One region of the Streptomyces sp. x-80 genome, then DNA from elsewhere that is predicted to be linked to it. Evidence: predicted binding sites of a transcription regulator. Region 1 holds the regulator's gene; the other holds the start of a gene.
What was found. The regulator HspR, encoded in region 1, represses chaperone genes until heat shock. The targets are predictions, from matches to a motif close to TTGAGNNNNNNNNNCTCAA.
Positions count from the first base shown of each region.

Region 2: lon (endopeptidase La) is a predicted target of HspR. The motif match lies at 4,429-4,447, and genes of this name have one in related genera.

Region 1 covers NZ_JAJPWM010000010.1:218,296-229,726, reverse strand. The annotation lists gene ACLJWH_RS21985 (IS256 family transposase) at 1-690, shown strand, start outside; gene ACLJWH_RS21980 (pyridoxal phosphate-dependent aminotransferase) at 1,764-2,942, shown strand; gene ACLJWH_RS21975 (alpha/beta hydrolase family protein) at 3,164-4,186, shown strand; gene ACLJWH_RS21970 (YbjN domain-containing protein) at 4,286-4,822, opposite strand; gene clpB (ATP-dependent chaperone ClpB) at 5,057-7,690, opposite strand; gene ACLJWH_RS21960 (heat shock protein transcriptional repressor HspR) at 8,099-8,551, opposite strand; gene dnaJ (molecular chaperone DnaJ) at 8,553-9,725, opposite strand; gene grpE (nucleotide exchange factor GrpE) at 9,771-10,442, opposite strand; gene dnaK (molecular chaperone DnaK) at 10,439-11,431, opposite strand, start outside.
Region 2 covers NZ_JAJPWM010000004.1:135,797-147,227, forward strand. The annotation lists gene ACLJWH_RS08710 (MarR family winged helix-turn-helix transcriptional regulator) at 145-672, opposite strand; gene ACLJWH_RS08715 (lysozyme) at 954-1,817, shown strand; gene lon (endopeptidase La) at 1,944-4,406, opposite strand; gene ACLJWH_RS08725 (pentapeptide repeat-containing protein) at 4,971-5,816, opposite strand; gene ACLJWH_RS08730 (rhomboid-like protein) at 6,410-7,228, opposite strand; gene ACLJWH_RS08735 (spermidine synthase) at 7,530-8,261, shown strand; gene ACLJWH_RS08740 (response regulator transcription factor) at 8,339-9,079, shown strand; gene ACLJWH_RS08745 (ATP-binding protein) at 9,076-10,191, shown strand; gene ACLJWH_RS08750 (multifunctional oxoglutarate decarboxylase/oxoglutarate dehydrogenase thiamine pyrophosphate-binding subunit/dihydrolipoyllysine-residue succinyltransferase subunit) at 10,429-11,431, shown strand, end outside.

The DNA of each region.
Region 1 (11,431 bases):
ATCGCCACCGGCATCACCGAGGACGGCGGCCGCGAGGTACTGGGCGTGATGGTCGGCGACAGCGAGACCGAGGTGTTCTGGAGCGAGTTCCTGCGTCACCTGCGCGAACGCGGACTGGCCGGCGTCCGGCTCGTGATCGGCGACCACCACAGCGGCCTGGTCAAGGCCATCCGCAAGGTCATGCTCGGAGCCGCCTACCAGCGCTGCCGCGTTCACTTCCTGCGCAACGTCTTCGGCGTGATCAACAAGGACGCGGCGGAGATGGTCGCCGCGACGATCCGCACGATTTTCGCCCAGCCCGCCGCCGACCTCGTGCGCACCCAGCTCGACACCGTCGCCGACATGCTCGGCACACAGTTCCCCAAGGTCAAAGCGATGCTGATCGAGGCGAAGGACGACCTGACCGCCTTCGCGGTCTTCCCGGACCGGCACTGGAAGAAGATCCAGTCGACCAACCCGCTGGAGCGGCTCAACCGCGAGGTCAAACGCCGCACCGACGTCGTCCAGGTCTTCCCCAACGACGCCGCCCTCCTGCGGCTGGTCACCGCCGTGCTCTTCGAACTGCACGACGAATGGATCGCCTTCCCCCGACGCTACCTGCCCGAGGGAAGCATGGACCAGATCTACCCCACCGAGCGCCCCGAAAGCGCCCCCGCACTACCCAACACCACCAACACGCCCACCAGCTGATCGCTTACACCACACCAAGGGACACGATCTCCCTCCCTGCCACGGAGAGTCAGCTGCGGGCATCCCGGCTGCCAGACACGGCCGGACTTCGTTCGGCAGTGGACGCCGGACGAAGTCCGGCGCGACAGAGCGACAAGACAAGGGCAAGAAGGACGCCCTTCGGGCGACATCCCTTGGGGCGCCCGCGGCCGGGAGGGGCTGGGCCCGGCCGGCGGCGTCCGGCCCTGTGTTGAGCCGGGCTGAGCCGGGCATGAGCCGGGCAACCCACACTCGTGATCATGCCCCTGACCTGGGGTTGAGCCGGGTGAGCCGGGTGAGCCGGGCAAATCCAAAAAGTTTCCGCCGCAAGAGGAAGAACCGCCAGCCGGCACGACAGCGGGGGTGCTAGACCTAGCGGGGCTGGGTGCTAGGTCTAGCACCCCCGCTAGCACCCCATACCGTGCCTGACCAGCGGCCTAGCGTCTAGCAGCGCCCGCTCCAAGACCCCAGCTCTGCGCCGAACCGGGGCCTCGGAGGCGGCGGACTGTTGCTAGCAGGCCAGGCGGGTGTCACTGAGGCAGGAAGCCAGGCACGGCCGGACTCGTTCGGCAGCGGGTACTGAACAAGTCCGTCGCGACAAGCGACCGGACAAAGGCAAGAAGGACGCCCTTCGGGCGACATCCCTTGGGGCGCCCGCGGCCGGGAGGGGCTGGGCCCGGCCGGCGGCGTCCGGCCCTGTGTTGAGCCGGGCTGAGCCGGGCATGAGCCGGGCATGAGCCGGGCAACCCACACTCGTGATCATGCCCCTGACCTGGGGTTGAGCCGGGTGAGCCGGGTGAGCCGGGCAAATCCAAAAAGTTTCCGCCGCAAGAGGAAGAACCGCCAGCCGGCACGACAGCGGGCCGATGCTGGATAGCTCTCCGGGCCTTTACCGGGCCGTCTGTGGGCCGTGGAAGGGCGCCCAACAACGACCAACAACGACAAGTGACGACGGCTCTTCCCCTGCTCAGAATTGGCGACTTGGGTTTCGGCGCAGTTGCCCATCCGTGAAGCACAGTTGAGGAACTCCAGAGGTTCGGCGCAGGATGGCGCGCATGGACCGACCGCTGCTCAACCGCCGCCTCGCCGAGTTCGGAACGACGATCTTTGCCGAAATGTCGGCACTCGCCGTACGGACCGGCGCCATCAACCTCGGACAGGGGTTCCCCGACACCGACGGGCCGGAGGAGGTCCGGGAGGCGGCGGTGCGCGCCTTGCGCGACGGCCGCGGCAATCAGTACCCGCCGGGCCCCGGAATCCCCGAACTGCGCACCGCCGTCGCCGCCCACCAGGAGCGCTTCTACGGCCACCTCGGCCTCTCCTACGACCCCGACACCGAGGTCCTGGTCACCGCGGGCGCCACCGAGGCCATCGCCGCCTCACTGCTCGCGCTGCTGGAGCCCGGCGACGAGGTCATCGCCCTGGAGCCGTACTACGACTCGTACGCCGCCTGCATCGCGATGGCCGGCGGCACCCGCGTCCCGGTCACCCTGCGCCCGGACCCCGAAAGCGGCTCGTACGCCCTCGACCTGGACGAACTACGGGACGCCGTCACCGACCGCACCCGCCTCATCCTCCTCAACACGCCCCACAACCCCACCGGCACCGTCCTGACCCGCGACGCACTGGCCGAGGTCGCCCGCCTCGCCTGCGAGCGCGAGCTGCTCGTGATCACCGACGAGGTCTATGAGCACCTCGTGTTCGAGGGCGAGCACCTCCCGCTCGCCTCCTTCCCGGGGATGCGCGAGCGGACCGTCACCATCGGCTCGGCCGGCAAGACCTTCTCCTTCACCGGCTGGAAGGTCGGCTGGGTCACCGCCACCCCGGAGCTGGTCGGCGCCGTCCGCTCCGCCAAGCAGTTCCTCACCTATGTCTCCGCCGGCCCCTTCCAGTACGCCGTCGCCGAAGCGCTCGCCCTCCCCGACAGCTACTACACCGGCCTCCGCGACGACCTGCGCGCCAAACGCGACATCCTCGCCACCGGCCTCACCGACGCCGGTTTCCAGGTCTTCCGCCCCTCCGGCACCTACTTCATCACCACCGACATCCGCCCCCTCGGCTTCGACGACGGCTTCGCCTTCTGCCGCACCCTCCCCGAGCGCGCGGGCGTCGTCGCCATCCCCAACGCCGTCTTCTACGACCACCAGGACCAGGGCGCACCGTTCGTCCGCTTCGCCTTCTGCAAGCAGGAGAAGGTGCTCCAGGAGGCCGTCACCCGCCTCCAGCGCCTCTGACGGATACCGCTCCGGCCCGTCCCCCACGGCCCGCCGCCCCCACGGGCGGCGGGCCGTCGTATGTGGTGCCGCCGTCACCACCGCGCCCGCACTTCGCCTCCCCCTCGGACCCGGACCACCGCCGCCACCAGCGCCCGTCCGACACCTCGGGCGCGCCCGCCTCCATAGTATGCTCAAATAAAATACGAACGTTTTTAATACGAGCGATTGAGGTTGGATAGATGCGAAGGCGTAGATGGATCTGGGGTTCGCTGCTCACCGTGGTGGTGCTGCTGGTCGGCGCCGGCGGCTGGGTGGTCTACCAGAACGAGTACGACATCAAGGAGGAGCAGGTGAAGATCACGGGCGGTAAGCAGCCGCTGAACGGGGTCCTCGCCCGCCCGGCCGGGGGGAAGGGTCCGCACGGACTGGTCGTGTTCGTGCACGGGGACGGGCCGCAGAACGCCACCCACGACACCTTCTACCGGCCGATCTGGGAGGCGATGGCCAAGGCCGGTTACGCGACCCTGTCCTGGGACAAGCCGGGCATCAACGGCGCGCCCGGCAACTGGCTGGACCAGAGCATCCAGGACCGGGCCGACGAGACGGTGGCGGCGATCGCCTGGGCCAAGACCCAGCCCGGCATCGACCCCGAGCGGATCGGTCTGTGGGGCGCCAGCCAGGCCGGCTGGGTCATGCCCAAGGCCGCCCGGCAATCGTCCGACGTGCGCTTCGTCATCGGCGTCGCGCCCGCCATGAACTGGCTCGAGCAGGGCCGCTACGACCTGGTCGCCACGCTCCGGGACCGGAACGCCTCGGCGGACGAGATCAAGAAGGCGGTCGCCGAGAGCGACAAGAACCTGAACGCCCTGCGCAGCAGTGAGACGTACGAGGAGTACAAGGCCAAGGGCGGCGATGTCACCGGCCTCACACCGGACCGCTGGGCCTTCAACCGCCGGAACTACCTGTCGGACGTGAGTGCCGACCTGGCCGAGGTCAAGGTGCCGGTACTGCTGTTCCTCGGCGGGCGTGACATCCACGTCGACAGCGACGACACCGAGGCCGGGTACCGGAAGCTGCTCACCGCGCCGGGGCAGCTCACGGTGAAGCGCTACGAGGACTCGACCCACAACATCGTCCCCAAGGACATCGAGGACTCGGAGCTCAAGAGCACGTTCCTCGCCATCGCCGCGCCGCGCTCGCTCTTCACCCCGGGCTATCTCGACGAACAGGAGAAGTTCCTGGCCTCGATCGGCCGGAAATAAGTGGCACGCGCTGTCCCGGCCCATCCCCCGTACAGCACGCGGGCCCCCGGAGCCGATCGCTCCAGGGGCCCGCGCAGCCGGGATCCGTGCCGTCGGGACTCAGTCCTCGTCGTCGTCCGGCTTCTTGTCGGAGTCGCCTTCGAGCTCGGACTCCAGGCCCAGCTGCTCGACGATCCACTTGTCGAATTCGATCGAGGCGCGAACCCAGCTGACCGTGCTCGACACGAAGTGCTCAAGGGCGACACCGGTGCCGATCAGCATCGATGCCTCACCGATCAGACGGACGGTGCCGTCGTCGTGGGTGTGGGTGTACGCCTTGGGCCACAGCGTCCGGCGGTTCCAGTCGTCGATCGCCTCCAGCAGCTTGACCTTGTCGTCGATGCCGTGGGCGCGGTCGTAGAACGTACGGACGGAGAAGATCTGCTGCTCTTCCTCGCCACGGAACATGAAGTACGTACGGAACTGCTCCCACGGGGCAGCGAGGTCACCCTCCTCGTCGACTACGTACTTCAGCTCCATCTGGTCGAGGAGCTGCTTCACCAGGTCCTGGTCGGGCACGACGGGACCCTCAGGCCCCGACGGCTGCGGTTCGGGCTGGCCCCCGAAATTCGGAATCGAGGACGGGTCGATGCTCACCGTGGAATTCCCTTCGTATGGTCTGCGCCATCCTCCACCATCTCCGCCCCATCCTGGCAAGCCCGGTCCCGGCTGGGGTCGGCGCTCCATCCGTTGGGTGAGCTGCCCCACCCCACCGGACGGGTCGCGGAAGCGGCCGGACGGGAACGGGGCCGGGCCCGCCGCCCACCAGGACCGCGGGCCCGGCCGCACAGTTTCCGGCGGGCCCAACCGCACGGCTTCCGGCGTGCGCGGTCAGCGCACCGGCCGCACCGACAGGTGATCCCCCGCCACCTCCACCCGTACCGTGTCGCCGTCCTGCACCTCGCCCGAGAGGATGGCGCGGGCGAGCTGGTCGCCGATGGCCGTCTGGACCAGGCGGCGCAGCGGGCGGGCGCCGTAGGACAGGTCCGGCAGGGACGTCGCGGCGGCACCCGGGGCCGGTTCCTGGCCGAGCCAGGCGAGCCAGGTCAGGGCGCCGTCGGTGACGTCCAGGGTGAGCCGGCGGTCGGCGAGCCGGCGCTGGAGGTGGTCGATCTGGATCTGCGCGATCCGCTGGAGCTGGTCCGTGCCGAGCGGGTGGAAGACCACCAGGTCGTCCAGCCGGTTGAGGAACTCCGGACGGAAGGAGGCCCGTACGGTCTCCAGCACCTTCTCCCGCTTCTGCTCCTCCTTCAGCAGCGGGTCCATCAGGAAGTTGGACCCGAGGTTGGAGGTGAGGATGAGGATGGCGTTACGAAAATCGACCGTGCGGCCCTGGCCGTCGGTGAGCCGGCCGTCGTCGAGGACCTGGAGCAGCACATCGAAGACCTCGTGGTGCGCCTTCTCCACCTCGTCCAGCAGGACGACGCTGTACGGGCGGCGGCGGACCGCCTCCGTCAGCTGACCGCCCTCCTCGTAGCCGACATAGCCGGGCGGCGCGCCGACCAGCCGGGCGACGCTGTGCTTCTCGCCGTACTCGCTCATGTCGATACGGACCATCGCCCGCTCGTCGTCGAAGAGGAAGTCCGCGAGCGCCTTGGCCAGCTCGGTCTTGCCGACGCCCGTCGGGCCGAGGAAGAGGAACGAGCCGGTGGGCCGGTCCGGGTCGGCGATACCGGCGCGGGTACGCCGCACGGCGTCCGACACGGCCCGTACCGCCTCGGTCTGGCCGATCAGCCGCTTGCCCAGCTCGTCCTCCATGCGCAGCAGCTTCTGCGTCTCGCCTTCGAGGAGCCGGCCGGCCGGGATACCCGTCCAGGAGCCGACCACGTCCGCGATGTCGTCCGGGCCGACCTCCTCCTTGACCATCGACTCCTTGGACGCCTCCTGCTCGGCCTCCGCCTCGGCGGCCTCCGCGAGCTCCCGCTCCAGCCCCGGGATCTCGCCGTAGAGCAGCTTGGAGGCGGTGTCGAAGTCACCGTCGCGCTGCGCGCGCTCGGCCTGGCCGCGCAGATCGTCGAGCCGCTCCTTGAGCTCACCGACGCGGTTGAGGCCCTGCTTCTCCTTCTCCCAGCGGGCGGTCAGGCCGCGCAGCTCCTCCTCCTTGTCGGCGAGGTCCTTGCGCAGTTTCTCCAGCCGCTGGACGGAGCCGGCGTCGGTCTCGTTCCGGAGCGCCAGTTCCTCCATCTTGAGCCGGTCCACGGCGCGCTGGAGCTCATCGATCTCGACGGGTGACGAGTCGATCTCCATCCGGAGCCGGGAGGCGGCCTCGTCGACCAGGTCGATGGCCTTGTCGGGGAGGAAGCGGGAGGTGATGTAACGGTCGGAGAGGGTGGCGGCGGCGACCAGCGCGGAGTCCGCGATCTGCACCTTGTGGTGCGCCTCGTAGCGCCCCTTGAGGCCGCGCAGGATCGCGACGGTGTCCTCCACGCTCGGCTCGGCGACCAGCACCTGCTGGAAGCGCCGCTCCAGCGCCGCGTCCTTCTCGATCCGCTCGCGGTACTCGTCCAGCGTCGTCGCGCCGACCATCCGCAGCTCACCGCGGGCCAGCATCGGCTTGAGCATGTTGCCGGCGTCCATCGCGGAATCGCCGCCGGCGCCCGCGCCCACGACGGTGTGCAGCTCGTCGATGAAGGTGATGATCTGGCCGTCGCTGGACTTGATCTCGGCGAGGACGGTCTTCAGCCGCTCCTCGAACTCACCGCGGTACTTCGCGCCCGCGACCATCGCGCCCAGGTCCAGCGAGACCAGGCGCTTGTTGCGCAGCGACTCGGGCACATCGCCCTTGACGATCCGCTGGGCGAGGCCCTCGACGACGGCGGTCTTGCCGACGCCCGGCTCGCCGATCAGCACCGGGTTGTTCTTCGTGCGCCGCGACAGGACCTGCACCACCCGGCGGATCTCCTGGTCCCGGCCGATGACCGGGTCGAGCTTGCCCTCGCGGGCGGCCGCCGTGAAGTCCGTACCGAACTTCTCCAGCGCCTTGTACGTGCCCTCCGGGTCCGCGGTGGTCACCCGCTGCCCGCCCCGGCTCGTCTCGAAGGCGGCCAGCAGCTTCTTGGCGGTGGCCCCCTGCTGCGCCAGCAGCTCGCCGGTCCTGCCGCCCTTCGCGGCGATGCCGATCAGGAGGTGCTCGGTGGAGATGTACGCGTCGCCGAGCTCCTTGGCGCGCTGCGCGGCGTCCGCGATGACGGCGAGCAGCTCGCGGTCCGGCTGCGGCGGCGCGACGGTGGAACCCTGCACGCTGGGCAGCCCCGCGAGCTGCCGCTCGGCGCCGGAGCGCAGCACGGCGGCGTCGGCCTCGACGGCCGACAGCAGGTCCATGATGTTCGCATTGTCTTCGGCCCGCCCGGCCAGAAGCGCGAGCAGCAGATGCGCGGACGTCATATCCGCATTCCCGGCGGTGATCGCCCGCTCATTGGCGGCGCTCAGCGCCTCCCGGCTCTTGTTGGTCAGCTCGGCGTCCACGTCCTCGCGATCCTCCTCGTACTCGTCCTGTACTCGTTCCGCCGCCAGCCGCGGCCATCACACCGACTCTGCACTTACCACCGTGCGATAAGTTGAGCCTACTCCACTCAAGGTTGAAGCGCGACGTCAACATCACCTTCAGCGACCCCCTACTGCGAGTGAATCGACCCGAACGCGCCTTCGCCACCGCTGCCGCCCGGCAACAGTGCATCAAGATCAAGAACAACCGTCGCCACCGGCGCGGGCCGCCGTGTGCCGGGTGGGCCGCAACCGCCGCGCGACGCGGGAAGGCATCGCACGGACCGGGACCGGCCACAGATCGGCACGGACCGGAAAACGCGAACAGGGCCGGGGATCACCCGGCCCTGCTCGCGTGTGTCACGGATGCGCCGTACGGCACCCGGCCCGTTACTCGGGCCGCTTGGGCCGCCACACCACCAGCGCGCTGGCCTGCTGCACATCCTGGTACGGCACCAGATCGCGGCGGTAGGACGCGTGCACCGCCGCCTCCCGCTGCCGTATCGCGCTGGCCGCACCCTCCACGGCGCCCTGGAGCTCGGCGACCCGCTGCTGGAGCGCGGCGACCTGGTTCTCCAGCTCGATGATGCGCTTGATGCCGGCGAGGTTGATGCCCTCGTTCTGGGACAGCTGCTGCACCGTACGGAGCAGCTCGATGTCCCGGGCCGAGTAGCGGCGGCCCCGCCCGGCCGTCCGGTCGGGTGAGACCAGACCCAGCCGGTCGTACTGCCGCAGGGTCTGCGGATGCAGGCCGGAGAGCTGAGCCGCGACGGAGATGACGTACACCGGCGACTCATCGGTCAGTTCATAGGGGTTACGACGCTGCCCGCCCCGGCTGTCCATCTCAAGCTCCCTTCGCGGCCTTGAAAAGCTCCTCCCGCGGGTCCGCTCCCGCGGTCGCCTCCCGGTAGGACTCCAGCGACTCCTTCGCCTTGTCGCCGAGCTCCTTGGGGACGGTCACCTCGATGGTGACCAGCAGGTCACCCCGGGTGCCGTCCTTGCGGGTCGCGCCCTTGCCCCGGGCCCGCATGGTGCGGCCGTTGGGCGTCCCGGCCGGCAGCTTCAGCGTCACCGGCGGGCCGCCCAGCGTCGGCACCTTGACCTCGCCGCCGAGCGCCGCCTCCGGGAAGGTGACCGGCACCGTGACGGTGAGGTTGTCGCCCTTGCGGCCGAAGACCGGGTGGGCGTCGACATGCACCACGACATAGAGATCGCCCGCCGGACCGCCCTGCTCACCGGGGGTGCCCTTACCGCGCAGCCGGATGCGCTGCCCGTCGGAGACACCCGCGGGGATACGGACCTGCATGGTGCGCGAACTCGTCGCGCGCCCGCTGCCCTTGCAGACCTCGCAGGGGTCCTGGGCGATCAGGCCCCGGCCCTTGCAGTCGGCGCACGGGTCGGTGAGCGAGAAGCCGCCGCCCGCGCCCCGGCTGACCTGTCCGGTGCCGACGCAGGTCGGGCAGACCCGCGGCGTACCGTTCTTGTCGCCGGTGCCCGAACACGCCTTGCACGGCGCCTGGCTGGACATCCGCAGCGGAACCGTGGCCCCGTCGACCGCCTCGGTGAAGCTGAGCGTCACCTCGGACTCGACGTCCTGACCACGGCGCGGCTGCGTACGGGTGCCCGCGCCGCCGCGGTTGAACAGACCGCCGAACACGTCCCCGAGCCCGCCGCCGAAGCCGCCGGCACCGCCGCTCTGACCCTGCGAACCCCCGAAGAGGTCGCCCAGGTCGAAGTTGAAGCTGCCGCCCCCGCCGGGACCGGGACGGTAGCCGCCGTTGCCGAACAGCGCGCGCGCGTCGTCGTACTCCTTGCGGCGCTTGGCGTCACCCAGGATGTCGTTCGCCTCGGAGATCTCCTTGAAGCGCTCCTCGGCCTTGTCGTCACCCTTGTTGGCGTCCGGGTGGAACTCGCGGGCGAGCTTGCGGTACGCCTTCTTGATCTCCGCCTCGGTGGCATCCTTCGGGACGCCGAGGACCTTGTAATAGTCCTTCTCCACGAAGTCCTTGGTGCTCATCCTCGACGTCCCTCCTCTCGCACGGTGTTCTCTGGTGTCCTCACGTCAGCCCTCTTCCGGGCCACCGCTCTCCTCGTCCGAAGCCTTCGCGTCCTCTTCGGCGGGGGACTTGGTGGCCTGCGCGCCCGGCTGCGGCTCGGCGACGGCGACCCGCGCGGGGCGGATCGTCCGTTCACCGATGCGGTACCCGGGTTGCAGGATCGCGACGCACGTCGTCTCGGTGACATCCGGTGCGTACGAGTGCATCAGGGCCTCGTGGATCGTCGGGTCGAAGGGCTCGCCCTCCTTGCCGAACTGCTGAAGCCCCAGCTTGGCGACCGCGGTCTCCAGCGAGTCGGCCACCGACTTGAAGCCGCCGACCAGTTCGCCGTGCTCGCCGGCGCGGCCGATGTCGTCGAGGACGGGCAGGAGCTCGGCCAGGAGGTTCGCCGCGGCGATCTCCTTGACCGCGACCCGGTCCCGCTCCACCCGACGGCGGTAGTTCTGGTACTCCGCCTGGAGCCGCTGGAGGTCCGCCGTACGCTCGGTGAGCGCCGTACGCGCCTGGTCCAGCTGCGCCGTGAGAGCGATGTCCTGAGCTTGCTTGTCGTCCCCGGCCGGGGCCGAGCCCGCCTTGTCGGCGGACTCGGCACGCGCCGTGCCGTCAGAGTTACCTGCGGACTCGGTGTCGGAGGGGACGTCGGGCTTCTTCTCGAAGCCCGGGGTCTCCTCCGTCACGCGGCACCGTCCTTCTTCGGCTTCTCGTCGTCGACGATCTCGGCGTCCACGACATCGTCCTCGGCCTTGGCCTGCTGGCCACCCGCGGCACCGGCGGCACCCGCGGCACCGCCACCGGCGGCCTGGGCGTCGGCGTACATGGCCTGGCCCAGCTTCTGGGAGACGGCCGCGACCTTCTCCGTGGCGGTGCGGATCTCGGCCGAGTCCTCGCCCTTGAGCTTCTCCTTCAGCTCGGCGACGGCGGTCTCGACCTCGGTCTTGACCTCGGCGGGGACCTTGTCCTCGTTGTCCTTGAGGAACTTCTCGGTCTGGTAGACGAGCTGCTCACCCTGGTTACGGGACTCGGCGGCCTCGCGGCGCTTGTGGTCCTCGTCCGCGTAGCGCTCGGCTTCCTCGCGCATCCGGTCGACCTCGTCCTTCGGCAGCGAGGAGCCGCCGGTGACGGTCATCTTCTGCTCCTTGCCCGTGCCCAGGTCCTTCGCGGTCACGTGCATGATGCCGTTGGCGTCGATGTCGAAGGAGACCTCGATCTGCGGGACACCGCGCGGGGCCGGCGGCAGACCGGTCAGCTCGAACATCCCGAGCTTCTTGTTGTACGCCGCGATCTCGCGCTCGCCCTGGTAGACCTGGATCTGCACGGAGGGCTGGTTGTCCTCGGCGGTGGTGAAGATCTCGGACCGCTTGGTCGGGATCGTCGTGTTCCGCTCGATCAGCTTGGTCATGATGCCGCCCTTGGTCTCGATACCAAGCGACAGCGGGGTGACGTCCAGCAGCAGGACGTCCTTGACCTCGCCCTTGAGGACACCGGCCTGGAGGGTGGCGCCGATGGCGACGACCTCGTCCGGGTTGACGCCCTTGTTGGCTTCCTTGCCGCCGGTCATCTCCTTGACGAGCTCGGCGACGGCCGGCATACGGGTCGAACCGCCGACCAGGACCACGTGGTCGATCTCGGACAGGTTGATACCCGCGTCCTTGATGACGTTGTGGAA
Region 2 (11,431 bases), on a different contig from region 1:
CCGGATGCCCGACCGGGGCCCCGTCCGCCGTCAGGGCCGGTGCCGGGGCGGCGGAGCCCGCTCCGGGCGGGCCGGCGCCGAGGGTACGGGAGGCCGGCTGCGGGACGGCGGCGTACGCGCGCCGCGGCGGCCCTCAGCCGTCCCTCAGCAGCACTCACCCTCCTGCTCGGCGTTGAGCTGGTGCAGCAGACGGGCCAGGTCGGCGACCTCGGTGCGGTCCCAGGAGGCGAGGCGGCGGGCGTACTGGGCGCGGCGTCCCTCGCGGACCCGGGAGAAGCGGTCCCGGCCCTCGTCGGTGATGCGCACCAGGACCGCCCGGCCGTCGGCCGGATCCGGTTCGCGGGCGACCAGTCCGAGGTCCTCCAGGGCGTGCAGCTGACGGCTCATCGTGGCCTTGCCGACGCCGAAGAAGCCGGCCAGGTCGGTGGCGCGCTGCGCGCCGATGTCGGCCAGCCGGACGAGGAGACCGTAGGCGGCCGGTTCCAGATCGGGGTGGACCTCGCGCGCCATCTCACCGGACGAGGCGCGGGCGCGGCGCAGGAACACCGCCAACTCGCGTTCCAGAGCCAGGAATACGTGATCCACATGATCTACGTGGTCCGCGTGCGGCGCGTGGTCCGTGGCCTCTGGCCCGCCGTCCGCCGCCGTACCGTCGGCTCCGGTGTTGTGCACGTCAGCGACCTCTCCCGCTTTCCCGAGAATGAAAATTTCCTGCCGCCGCGACAGAAACCGCAGCTTGGCCAGTATTTCGCAGGATTAGACCAACGACAGCCCCGCGACCCTCTTTTGTCACGCCGGTCTACGCGCGTATCGTCATTTCTGGCATGACCACACCAAGTTCCAGAGGCTCCACCAGGTGCCCCGCACACCGCACCGTGCCCTCGCGCCGGTGCACCCCTGCCGTCACCGCCTTCCCCCCTCAGGTCAGCTCACCGAGCTCTTCGGAGGCACGCATGCCCGCGTCCAGATCCGGCTCCCCCCACCGCCCCGCGCGCTCCCTCGCGACCGCGGCCGGCATCCTCCTCGCGACCCTCTCCCTCCTCCTCGGCCTGCCCGGCGCCGCCGGGGCCACCGCCGCGTCCGCGCGGCACGCGCCGGAACCCACCCACCCCGGCCAGGACTGGGCCGGTTCCCAGATCGCCGCGCACGAGGGCACCGCCCCGGGCGCCCCGCCGCCGGCCGCGCTCACCGCCTCCGTCGAGGGCGTGGACGTCAGCGGCCACCAGGGCAACGTCGACTGGCAGTCGCTCTGGAACAGCGGGGTCCGCTTCGCCTACGTCAAGGCGACCGAGTCCACCAGCTACACCAACCCGTACTTCGCGCAGCAGTACAACGGCTCGTACAACGTCGGGATGATCCGCGGCGCGTACCACTTCGCCACGCCGGACACCTCCAGCGGCGCCGCGCAGGCCACCTATTTCGCCAATCACGGCGGCGGCTGGTCCAAGGACGGCAAGACGCTGCCCGGCGCGCTCGACATGGAGTACAACCCCTACGGCGCGACCTGCTACGGCCTGAGCGCGACCGGGCTGGTCAACTGGATGAAGGACTGGTTCGCCACCTACAAGGCGCGCACCGGCCGGGACGCCGTCCTCTACACCTCCACCAGCTGGTGGTCGCAGTGCACCGGCAACTACACCGGGTTCGGCACCATCAATCCGCTGTGGGTGCCGCGCTACGGCTCCTCGGCCGGCGAACTCCCGGCCGGCTGGGGCTTCCACACCATCTGGCAGTACACCTCCACCGGCCCCGCCGTCGGGGACCACGACCTCTTCAACGGCGCACAGGACCGCCTCCAGGCACTCGCCAACGGCTGACGACGCCCGGCCGCGGGCCGCGACCGGCGCGGTCCCCGGCCGGCACCCGCGCGGCCGGACGTACGGCGGCGCCCCGCCCGCACGAGGTGTGCGGACGGGGCGCCTGCCCGGTCCCGGCCGCGTCCGTCACGCCGCGACCGGAACCTCCGGCGCCGCGCCGGCCGCGGTCACGGCCGGTGTCAGCGCCAGCTCCAGGACCTGGCGGACGTCCGCGACCGGGTGCACCCGGAGGGCCTCCAGGATCTCGGCCGGCACCTCGTCCAGATCGGGTTCGTTGCGCTGCGGAATGATCACGGTGGTGATGCCGGCCCGGTGCGCCGCGAGCAGCTTCTGCTTGACGCCGCCGATCGGCAGCACCCGCCCGGTCAGCGAGATCTCACCGGTCATCGCCACGTCCGGCCGGACCTGCCGGCCCGACAGCAGCGAGGCCAGGGCGGTGGTCATCGTCACGCCCGCGCTCGGCCCGTCCTTGGGGACCGCACCGGCCGGTACGTGCAGATGCACCCCGCGCTCCTTCAGATCGGCGACCGGCAGCTCCAGCTCCGCGCCGTGCGAGCGCAGGAACGAGAGCGCGATGTGCGCGGACTCCTTCATCACGTCGCCCAGCTGTCCGGTCAGCTGGAGGCCCGACGCACCGGTCTCCGCGTCCGCGAGCGACGCCTCGACGTACAGCACGTCGCCACCGGCACCGGTGACCGCGAGACCGGTCACCACCCCGGGCACCGCGGTCCGCCGCCCGGCCGGGTCCTGCGCCGACTCGGGGGTGTGGTGCGGGCGCCCGATCAGCGGGCGCAGCTGTGCGTCGCCGATGGTGAACGGCAGCTCCCGCTCGCCGAGTTCGTGCTGGGCGGTGACCTTGCGCAGCAGCCGGGCGACGGCCCGTTCCAGGTTCCGCACGCCCGCCTCGCGGGTGTACTCGCCGGCCAGCTTGCGCAGCGCCTCGTCCGTCACGGCCACCTCGCCGGGCTCCAGACCGGCCCGCTCCAACTGGCGGGGCAGCAGGTGGTCCCGGGCGATGACGACCTTCTCGTCCTCGGTGTAGCCGTCGAGCCGCACCAGCTCCATGCGGTCCAGCAGCGGTTCCGGGATCGCTTCGAGGACGTTGGCGGTGGCCAGGAAGACCACATCGCTCAGGTCCAGTTCGACCTCCAGATAGTGGTCCCGGAAAGTGTGGTTCTGCGCCGGGTCGAGGACTTCCAGCAGCGCCGCGGCCGGGTCGCCCCGGAAGTCGGAGCCCACCTTGTCGATCTCGTCGAGCAGCACCACCGGGTTCATCGACCCGGCCTCCTTGATGGCCCGGACGATCCGGCCGGGCAGCGCGCCGACGTAGGTGCGCCGGTGGCCACGGATCTCCGCCTCGTCCCGGACGCCGCCGAGCGCGACCCGGACGAACGAGCGCCCCATGGCGCGTGCGACGGACTCGCCGAGCGAGGTCTTTCCGACGCCCGGCGGCCCGACGAGCGCCAGCACGGCGCCGCCCGCCCGCCGTCCGCCGCCGTTTGCGGCACCCTCGCCCGCCGCCCCCGCGGACGGCCCGCCGACCAGCCCGAGCCCCCGGTCCGCCCGGCGCTTGCGGACGGCCAGGTATTCGGTGATCCGCTCCTTGACGTCCTCCAGGCCCGCGTGGTCCGCGTCCAGGACCCGGCGGGCACCGGCGATGTCGTAGGCGTCCTCGGTCCGCTCGTGCCACGGCAGTTCCAGGACGGTGTCCAGCCAGGTCCTGATCCACGAGCCCTCGGGGCTCTGGTCGCTGGACCGCTCCAGCTTGTCGACCTCCTTGAGGGCGGCCTTGCGGACGTCCTCGGGGAGGTCGGCGGCCTCGACCCGGGCGCGGTAGTCGCCGCCCTCGTCCTCCGGGTCGCCGTTGAGCTCGGCCAGCTCCCTGCGGACCGCCTCCAGCTGGCGGCGGAGCAGGAACTCCCGCTGCTGCTTGTCGACGCCCTCCTGGACGTCCTTGGCGATGGACTCGGCGACGTCCTGCTCGGCGAGGTGTTCGCGCAGCATGTCGGTGGCGGACTTCAGCCGGGCGACCGGGTCGACGGTCTCCAGCAGCCGGAGCTTCTGCTCGGTGGTCAGGAACGGCGAGTACCCGGAGTTGTCGGCGAGCGCCGAGACGTCCTCGATCTGCTGCACCCGGTCCACGACCTGCCAGGCGCCGCGCTTACGCAGCCAGCTGGTGATCAGCGCCTTGTACTCGGTGACGAGCTCACCGACCGCTCCCGGCAGCCGGTCGGGCACCGGTTCCTCGACGGCGGTGCCCGCCACCCAGAGCGCGGCACCGGGCCCGGTCGTACCGGAACCGATCCGCACCCGTCCCAGGCCCCGGATCAGCGCCCCGGGATCGCCGTCGGACAGCCGCCCGACCTGCTCGATCCGCCCGAGCGTGCCGATGCCCGCGTAGGTGCCGTCGACCCGGGGCACAAGCAGCACCTCCGGCTTGTTACCCCCGGAGGCGGCCGCCTGCGCGGCCTCCACCGCGGCCCGTACATCCGCGTCGGACAGGTCCAGCGGCACCACCATGCCGGGCAGTACGACCTCGTCATCGAGGGGCAGCACGGGCAGTGTGAGCGAGGTGGACGTCGAAGCCATGATCTCCCCTTCGGCAAGCAAGTTGAGCTGTACTCACTCAATGCGGAGGGAGGGGCGGATGTTCCCCGGAGCGTGTTCGCTGTGAGCGATCGGCGGGACCGGCGGGACCTGCCGGAACCGGGGACCGGCGAACCGATGGACGGGCGGACCGAGGGATCTGTGGACCGGCGGATCGCGGAGGTGTGGGGCGGGCGGCGGCGGGGAGCTGCGGCCGGGCACCGCGGGCGGTGGCTCGTCGTGGGCGGTGGCTCGCCATGACCGGTGGCTCGTCGTGGCCGGTGGGCGTCATCTGACGGTCGTTGAGGTCCGGCGACGCGCGAACCGGGGTTCACCACGGCACCAGCGAAGGCCGAGGAAGCCGATGGAGTGGCGGGAGCCGGTGAAGTGTGGAGGGAGCCGGTGAAGTCGGTGAACACGGCCTGCCGCACGCTTCGTCGGCAGGCCCCTGTCCGGCCGCGCGAGGCCGGTCGGCGGCGGCACGGACCCGGGCGAACCGCGCGAACCGGATTTACCCGCCGGGGGCTGTCGCGTCACCGCCGGAACTCGCCCGGGGCGCCGGGCCGGCTACCAGTGTCCGGGGCGGCCGAGGGCCGACGGCAGTCGGGTGCTCAAGTCGCCCTTGGCCGCGTTGAGCTGGGCCTGTGTGAGGAAGATGCTGCCGGTGAGGTCGGCACCGCTCAGGTCGGCGCCGCGCAGATCGGCACCGATGAGGTCGGCCAGGCGCAGGTCGGCGCCCGTGAGGTCGGCGCCGATCAGGTAGGCGCCACGGAGATTGGCGCCCCGCAGATCGGCCTTCCGGAGCCGCGCCCCCATGAGATCGGCGCCCCGCCGGTTCTTCTTGCGGCCGCCGGTCCCGGCCCGGACGAGTTCACTGGTGCGCAGCAGCAGGGTGTTGACCTCACCGCGGTGCGCCGCCACGTCCAGTTCGGCCAGTTCCGGGGCGCTGCCGCGGGTGAGGCGTTCGGTCCGCTCCAGGGCGCGGCGCAGCTCGTCGTGGACGGGGCGGGCCGGCGGCAGGGTCAGCGCTTCGGTCAGGTACCAGAGGAGTTCGTGGAGCTGCCGCATGACGGGGAACACCTCCGTCATCTGCCGGACGGTGCCGGGCGCCTGCCGCCAGTCCCGGCCGCCGAAGGTGACCTGGGAGACCTTCTGGCCCGCGCCGAAGCAGTCGAAGACGGTGCAGCCGGTGAAGCCGCGCCCGCGCAGGTCGGCGTGGATGCCGCAGCGGGAGTCCGTACGCAGATGGTGGCAGGGCCGCCCGGCCTCCTTGTCGTTCGCGAAGTCCGCCGAGGCCGCGAACGGCAGCACGACACAGCACAGTCCGAAGCAGCTGCCGCAGTCGGCGACCAGATCGAGCCGCCGGCCGGGGTCGATGGCGTCGGGAATCGGGGGTTCGCGGTCCTCGGACACGGTGCGGGCACTCCTGCGACGGGGAGGCGCCGCTGCTCAGCGCACTCGGAAGGGGGTGCCATTCTCCCAGGCACGGCACTCGGCCCGCCCCCGCCCGGCCTTTTCCGCGCGCGGCGCCGGCCGGCCCGCCCGCTCCCCCGGCACTGCCACCGGCCCCGCCTGCCATCCGGCCCGGGGCATGACCGGAGAGTACGTACGGGTCACGGCCGCCGAGCCCGGCCGGGCCCCCGGTGATCCCGGGTGGGCGCCCACCACGAACGGCTGCGGCCGTTCTTCCGCACGACCGCGCACGATGAGGGCGGGATGCTCATACGGCAGGGACTGCGGGGACGGCGGGGCCAGCCGGGACTGCGGGGGCGGCGGGGACACGGGACAGCGGAATCGAGGGACCGGGGGTCAGGAATCGGGGGAGCCGGGGGATTCCGGGGATTCGGGGAAATGGGGGACCGCGGAATCAGGCGACCGGGGGACCGGAAAAAAACCTGGTTGGCGGAATCGGGGAGAGGCCACGGCCCCTGCGCCCCGCCACGACCGCAGCGCCGTGACACGTCCGCAGCGCCGGTGCCCGGCTCCCGGGCGGCCGCCCCCGGATCTCAGCGCGGGCGTCCGCCGCGCAGTGCCGGATGGCCCAGATCGCCGAGGAGCGGTACGGCCGAGGTGCGCCGGTCGCGCCAGCGGCGCAGCAGTGGCCAGCTCGCCACGCCGAGGGTGAGGGAGAGCAGATGGCCCCAGTTGGTCATCGGGTCGGCGTAGGCGAGCAGATCGGCGACGGCCACGTATCCGGCGCCGAGGACCAGCGGCCAGCGCAGCCAGGCCGGGAGCAGCCCGGCGAGCGCCCCGGTGCAGGTCATCACGCCGAAGCTGATGCCGTAGTCGAGGCGCTCCAGGGAGCTGTCCGGCAGCCCGCCGGCGGCGACCGAGAAGCCCACGGTCAGTTCGGTCGCCACGGTGGCCAGCGCATGGCCGCCGAAGAAGACGGCGGCGGTGCGCAGCCCGCCGATGCGCCGTTCGAGCGCCGTCAGGACGAAGACGAAACCGAGGGCGTACGCGGAGGTGAGGCCGCCCGCTATCCACAGGGCGCTGGCGACGAGCACCAGCAGCGGGGCCTGGGCGAGATGGACGACGTCCGTGCTGGAGCCGCGGAGCAGCTCGGAGACGAGCGTGGGGTCGGCGTGGTCGGCGAAGAGCGTGGTCGCCACGAGGAGGGCGGCGTAGCCGAGGGTGAAGGGTGTGCCGAGGGGGGTCGGCAGCAGCAGCCAGGGCCGCCCCCGCCGGCGGGGGCGGCCCGCGGGCGGGCCCGCCTCCGCCGGGCCGGCCGCGGGGGCGGCCGCCGTCGCGCCGCGCTGCCGGGGAATCCCCGCCAGACCGGCCGGCCGCACCTCGCCGTCCGGTGTGGTGTCCGTCGTCCCCATCCTGCTCACCACCCGAGGCCCTTTCCGTTCGATTCCTGTTCGATTTCCATTCGATCCGCCCCGCCGATGCCGCCGGTTCCACCGGCCCCACGGCCTCCGCCGCCGGCGCCGGTCCGGCGCCGCCCACGGCGTCTGGACAACGTGCGCGACCAGCCTGCGCGTTCAACCCATGAGCCAGCTGTGTGCGTGAGCTTCATCACACCGGACAACCTTCGCTGGGCGCGGCCGGTCGGTGACGACCGGCCCGCGCCACGGTCCAAATCGGTGGACCGGCGGACCCGGGCACGACCAAGATGACCGCATGGCTCCCGTACTCCCCTCGCACCCCACGGCCGGCCTCCCGGAGGCACCACGCACTCTCGACCGCCGGGAGGGCCCGTACGGCGAGGTGGCGCTGCGGCAGCGGGACGGGGGCCCCGGCGCACCGCCGGTCTACGAGATCATCGCCAACGGCTGCTTCCTGATGGACACCTCCGACGGCCGTTCCGAGCGGCTGCTGATCGACGCCGCGCTGGCCGAGCTGCCGGCCGCCCGGCCGCGGCCCGCCGTCCTGATCGGCGGTCTCGGCGTCGGCTTCTCGCTGGCGCGGGCGGCGGCCGAACCGCGCTGGGGCCGGATCGCCGTCGTGGAGCGGGAGGCCGCGGTCATCGACTGGCACCGCACGGGTCCGCTGTCGGCGGTCTCGGCGACGGCGCTGGCCGATCCGCGCACCGAGATCCTGGCCACCGATCTGGTCGCGTACCTCCGCGCCGGAGCGGACGGGGACACCTACGACGCGCTCTGCCTGGACATCGACAACGGGCCCGACTGGACGGTCACCGACGGCAACGGCAGCCTCTACTCCCCCACCGGTCTCGCCGCCTGCCAGGACCGGCTGACACCGGGCGGAGTGCTCGCCGTCTGGTCCGCGCAGCCGTCCCCCGGTTTCGAACAGGCTCTTCGAAATGCCGGGTTCAGCGGGGTACGTACGAAAGAGATCCCCGTTGTCCGAGGCGTCCCCGACGTGGTGCATCTCGCGCGTAAGGGCGCGTAGCCGACGGTCACATCATGCCCTTACGCTGCTGCCCAGCACTACGCGACCGGGCACACGGGGACATGCAGGGGCGGGCGATGGACCAGACTCAGACCAGCCAGGGCGGCACCGCCGCGGCCACGCCGGGCGCCCAGCGCCGGGTGCTGGTCGTCGAGGACGACCCGACGATCGTCGACGCCATCGCGGCCCGGCTGCGCGCCGAGGGCTTCCAGGTGCAGACGGCCACCGACGGCCCGGCCGCCGTCGACACCGCCGAGGCGTGGCAGCCGGACCTGCTGGTCCTGGACGTGATGCTGCCGGGCTTCGACGGCCTGGAGGTGTGCCGCCGGGTCCAGGCCCAGCGGCCGGTGCCGGTGATGATGCTCACCGCCCGGGACGACGAGACCGACATGCTCGTCGGCCTCGGCGTCGGCGCCGACGACTACATGACCAAACCGTTCTCGATGCGCGAGCTGGCCGCCCGGGTGCATGTCCTGCTGCGCCGGGTGGAGCGCGCCGCGCTGGCCGCGCACACCCCGCGCAGCGGCATCCTGCGCCTCGGTGAGCTGGAGATCGACCACGCCCAGCGCCGGGTGCGGGTGCGCGGCGCCGACGTCCACCTCACGCCGACCGAGTTCGACCTGCTGGTCTGTCTGGCGAACACCCCGCGCGCGGTGCTCTCCCGCGAGCAGCTGCTCGCCGAGGTCTGGGACTGGGCGGACGCCTCCGGGACGCGCACGGTCGACAGCCACATCAAGGCGCTGCGCCGCAAGATCGGCGCCGAGCGCATCCGCACGGTCCACGGCGTCGGCTACGCCCTGGAGACCCCGGCCGCATGACGTGGCGGTGGCGGGGGCCCGCGCGGGGGCTCTGGGCGCGGATCTGGGACGGGTTGCGGCCGCTGGACCCGTACCGCTCCGTCAAGGCGGCCCTCGGCGCGCTGGTCATCGTCTCGGTGATCATCACGACACTGCTGGTGTTCGTCGCGATGCACTCGGCGACCGAGCTGCGGGTGATCACCATCTTCTCGATCATCGCGTCGCTGCTGATCACCCAGTTCGTGGCGAACAGCCTCACCGCGCCGCTGGGCGAGATGACGGACGTGACGCAGTCGATGGCGCACGGTGACTACACCCGGCGGGTGCACTCGGCGCGCCGCGACGAGTTCGGTGATCTGGCGGACGCCTTCAACCGGATGGCGGCCGATCTGGAGGCGGTGGACACCCACCGCAAGGAACTGGTCGCCAATGTCTCGCACGAGCTGCGCACCCCCATCGCGGCGCTGCGGGCGGTGCTGGAGAACGTCGTGGACGGTGTCTCCCAGCCCGACCCGGAGACGATGCGGACGGCGCTGAAGCAGACCGAGCGGCTCGGCCGGCTGGTCGAGCACCTCCTGGACCTGTCCCGGCTGGACAACGGCGTGGTGCCGCTGCACACCAGCCGCTTCGAGGTCTGGCCCTATCTGTCCGGGGTGCTCAAGGAGGCCAACATGAGCCGTGGCGCGGCGACGCTGGCCGGCTCGGGCACCCACACCCGGACGGACGTCCATCTGCATCTCGATGTCTCCCCGCCCGAGCTGACCGCGCACGCCGACGCCGAGCGGCTGCACCAGGTCGTCGCCAATCTCATCGACAACGCGATCAAGCACAGCCCGCGGCACGGCCGGGTCACGGTCCACGCACGGCGCGGCGAGGGCCCGGGGAGCCTGGAGCTGGATGTCCAGGACGAGGGCCCCGGTATCCCCGAGTCGGAGCGCTACCGGGTCTTCGAGCGGTTCAACCGCGGCGGACCGGGGACGTCCGGCCCCGGGAGCGACGGCGGTACGGGCCTCGGCCTGGCCATCGCGCGCTGGGCGGTGGATCTGCACGGCGGCCGGATCGGCGTGGCCGAATCCCCACGTGGCTGCCGCATCCGCGTCACTCTTCCGGGGCTGGAGCCAGCTCGGAGCTGACGGCCTGTGGCGTAGGGTCGGTGGTGGGAGCACTGATCAGGGGGTGCGACGGCGCCGCGAGCTGTCCGCACGCAGCCAAACCCCGTGTGTTTCCCGCCAAGTCATGCTCTGAAACCCACCGGTGAATGTGACGTGCACGACGAGTGACCCTCCCGGACTGCATTAAAGGTCCTGGGAGGCGTAGCCTTTATTCCCGCTGTCCACCACCTTAGGAAGCGGAAGAGGGCGGTTGCCGCCGTGTCGCTACAGTCCCCCAACAGCTCGAGCATCTCGACCGACCAAGAGGGGCAGGGAAAGAACCCTGCCGCCGCGTTCGGTCCCAATGAGTGGCTCGTCGACGAGATCTACCAGCAGTACCTCCAGGACCCGAACTCGGTAGACCGAGCCTGGTGGGACTTCTTCGCCGACTACAAGCCGGGCGGCGCCACGGCGCCGAGCCAGCCGACGGAGGCCATCGCCCCCGCACCGGCCGCCCCGGCGACCCCGGCCGCTCCGGCCGCCCCGACCAGGCAGGCCACGCCGGCCGGCCCCGCTGCCACGAGCGCTCCCGCAGGCTCCTCGGCGCAGCAGGGCGCGGCCCCCGCCGCCCCGGCTCCGGCGAAGCCCGCGCCGAGCGCTCCGGCGCCCGTCGCGGCCAAGCCGGCCGCTGCCAAGCCGGCCGCCGAGCCCGCCGCCGCGCCGACCGGTCCCGAGTTGGTCACGCTGCGTGGCCCCTCGGCCGCCGTCGCGAAGAACATGAACGCCTCCCTGGAGCTGCCGACGGCCACGTCCGTGCGCGCGGTGCCGGTGAAGCTGCTGTTCGACAACCGCATCGTCATCAACAACCACCTCAAGCGCGCCCGCGGTGGGAAGGTCTCCTTCACCCACCTCATCGGGTACGCGATGGTGCAGGCTCTCAAGGCCATGCCGTCGATGAACTACTCCTTCGCGCAGAAGGACGGCAAGCCGACGCTGGTCAAGCCCGAGCACGTCAACCTCGGCCTGGCCATCGACCTGGTCAAGCCGAACGGCGACCGCCAGCTCGTCGTCGCGGCCATCAAGAAGGCCGAGACGCTGACCTTCTTCGAGTTCTGGCAGGCGTACGAGGACATCGTCCGCCGGGCCCGCGACAACAAGCTGACGATGGACGACTTCACCGGGGTCACCGCGTCGCTGACGAACCCGGGCGGTATCGGCACCGTCCATTCCGTGCCGCGGCTGATGCCCGGCCAGGGCCTGATCCTCGGCGTCGGCGCGATGG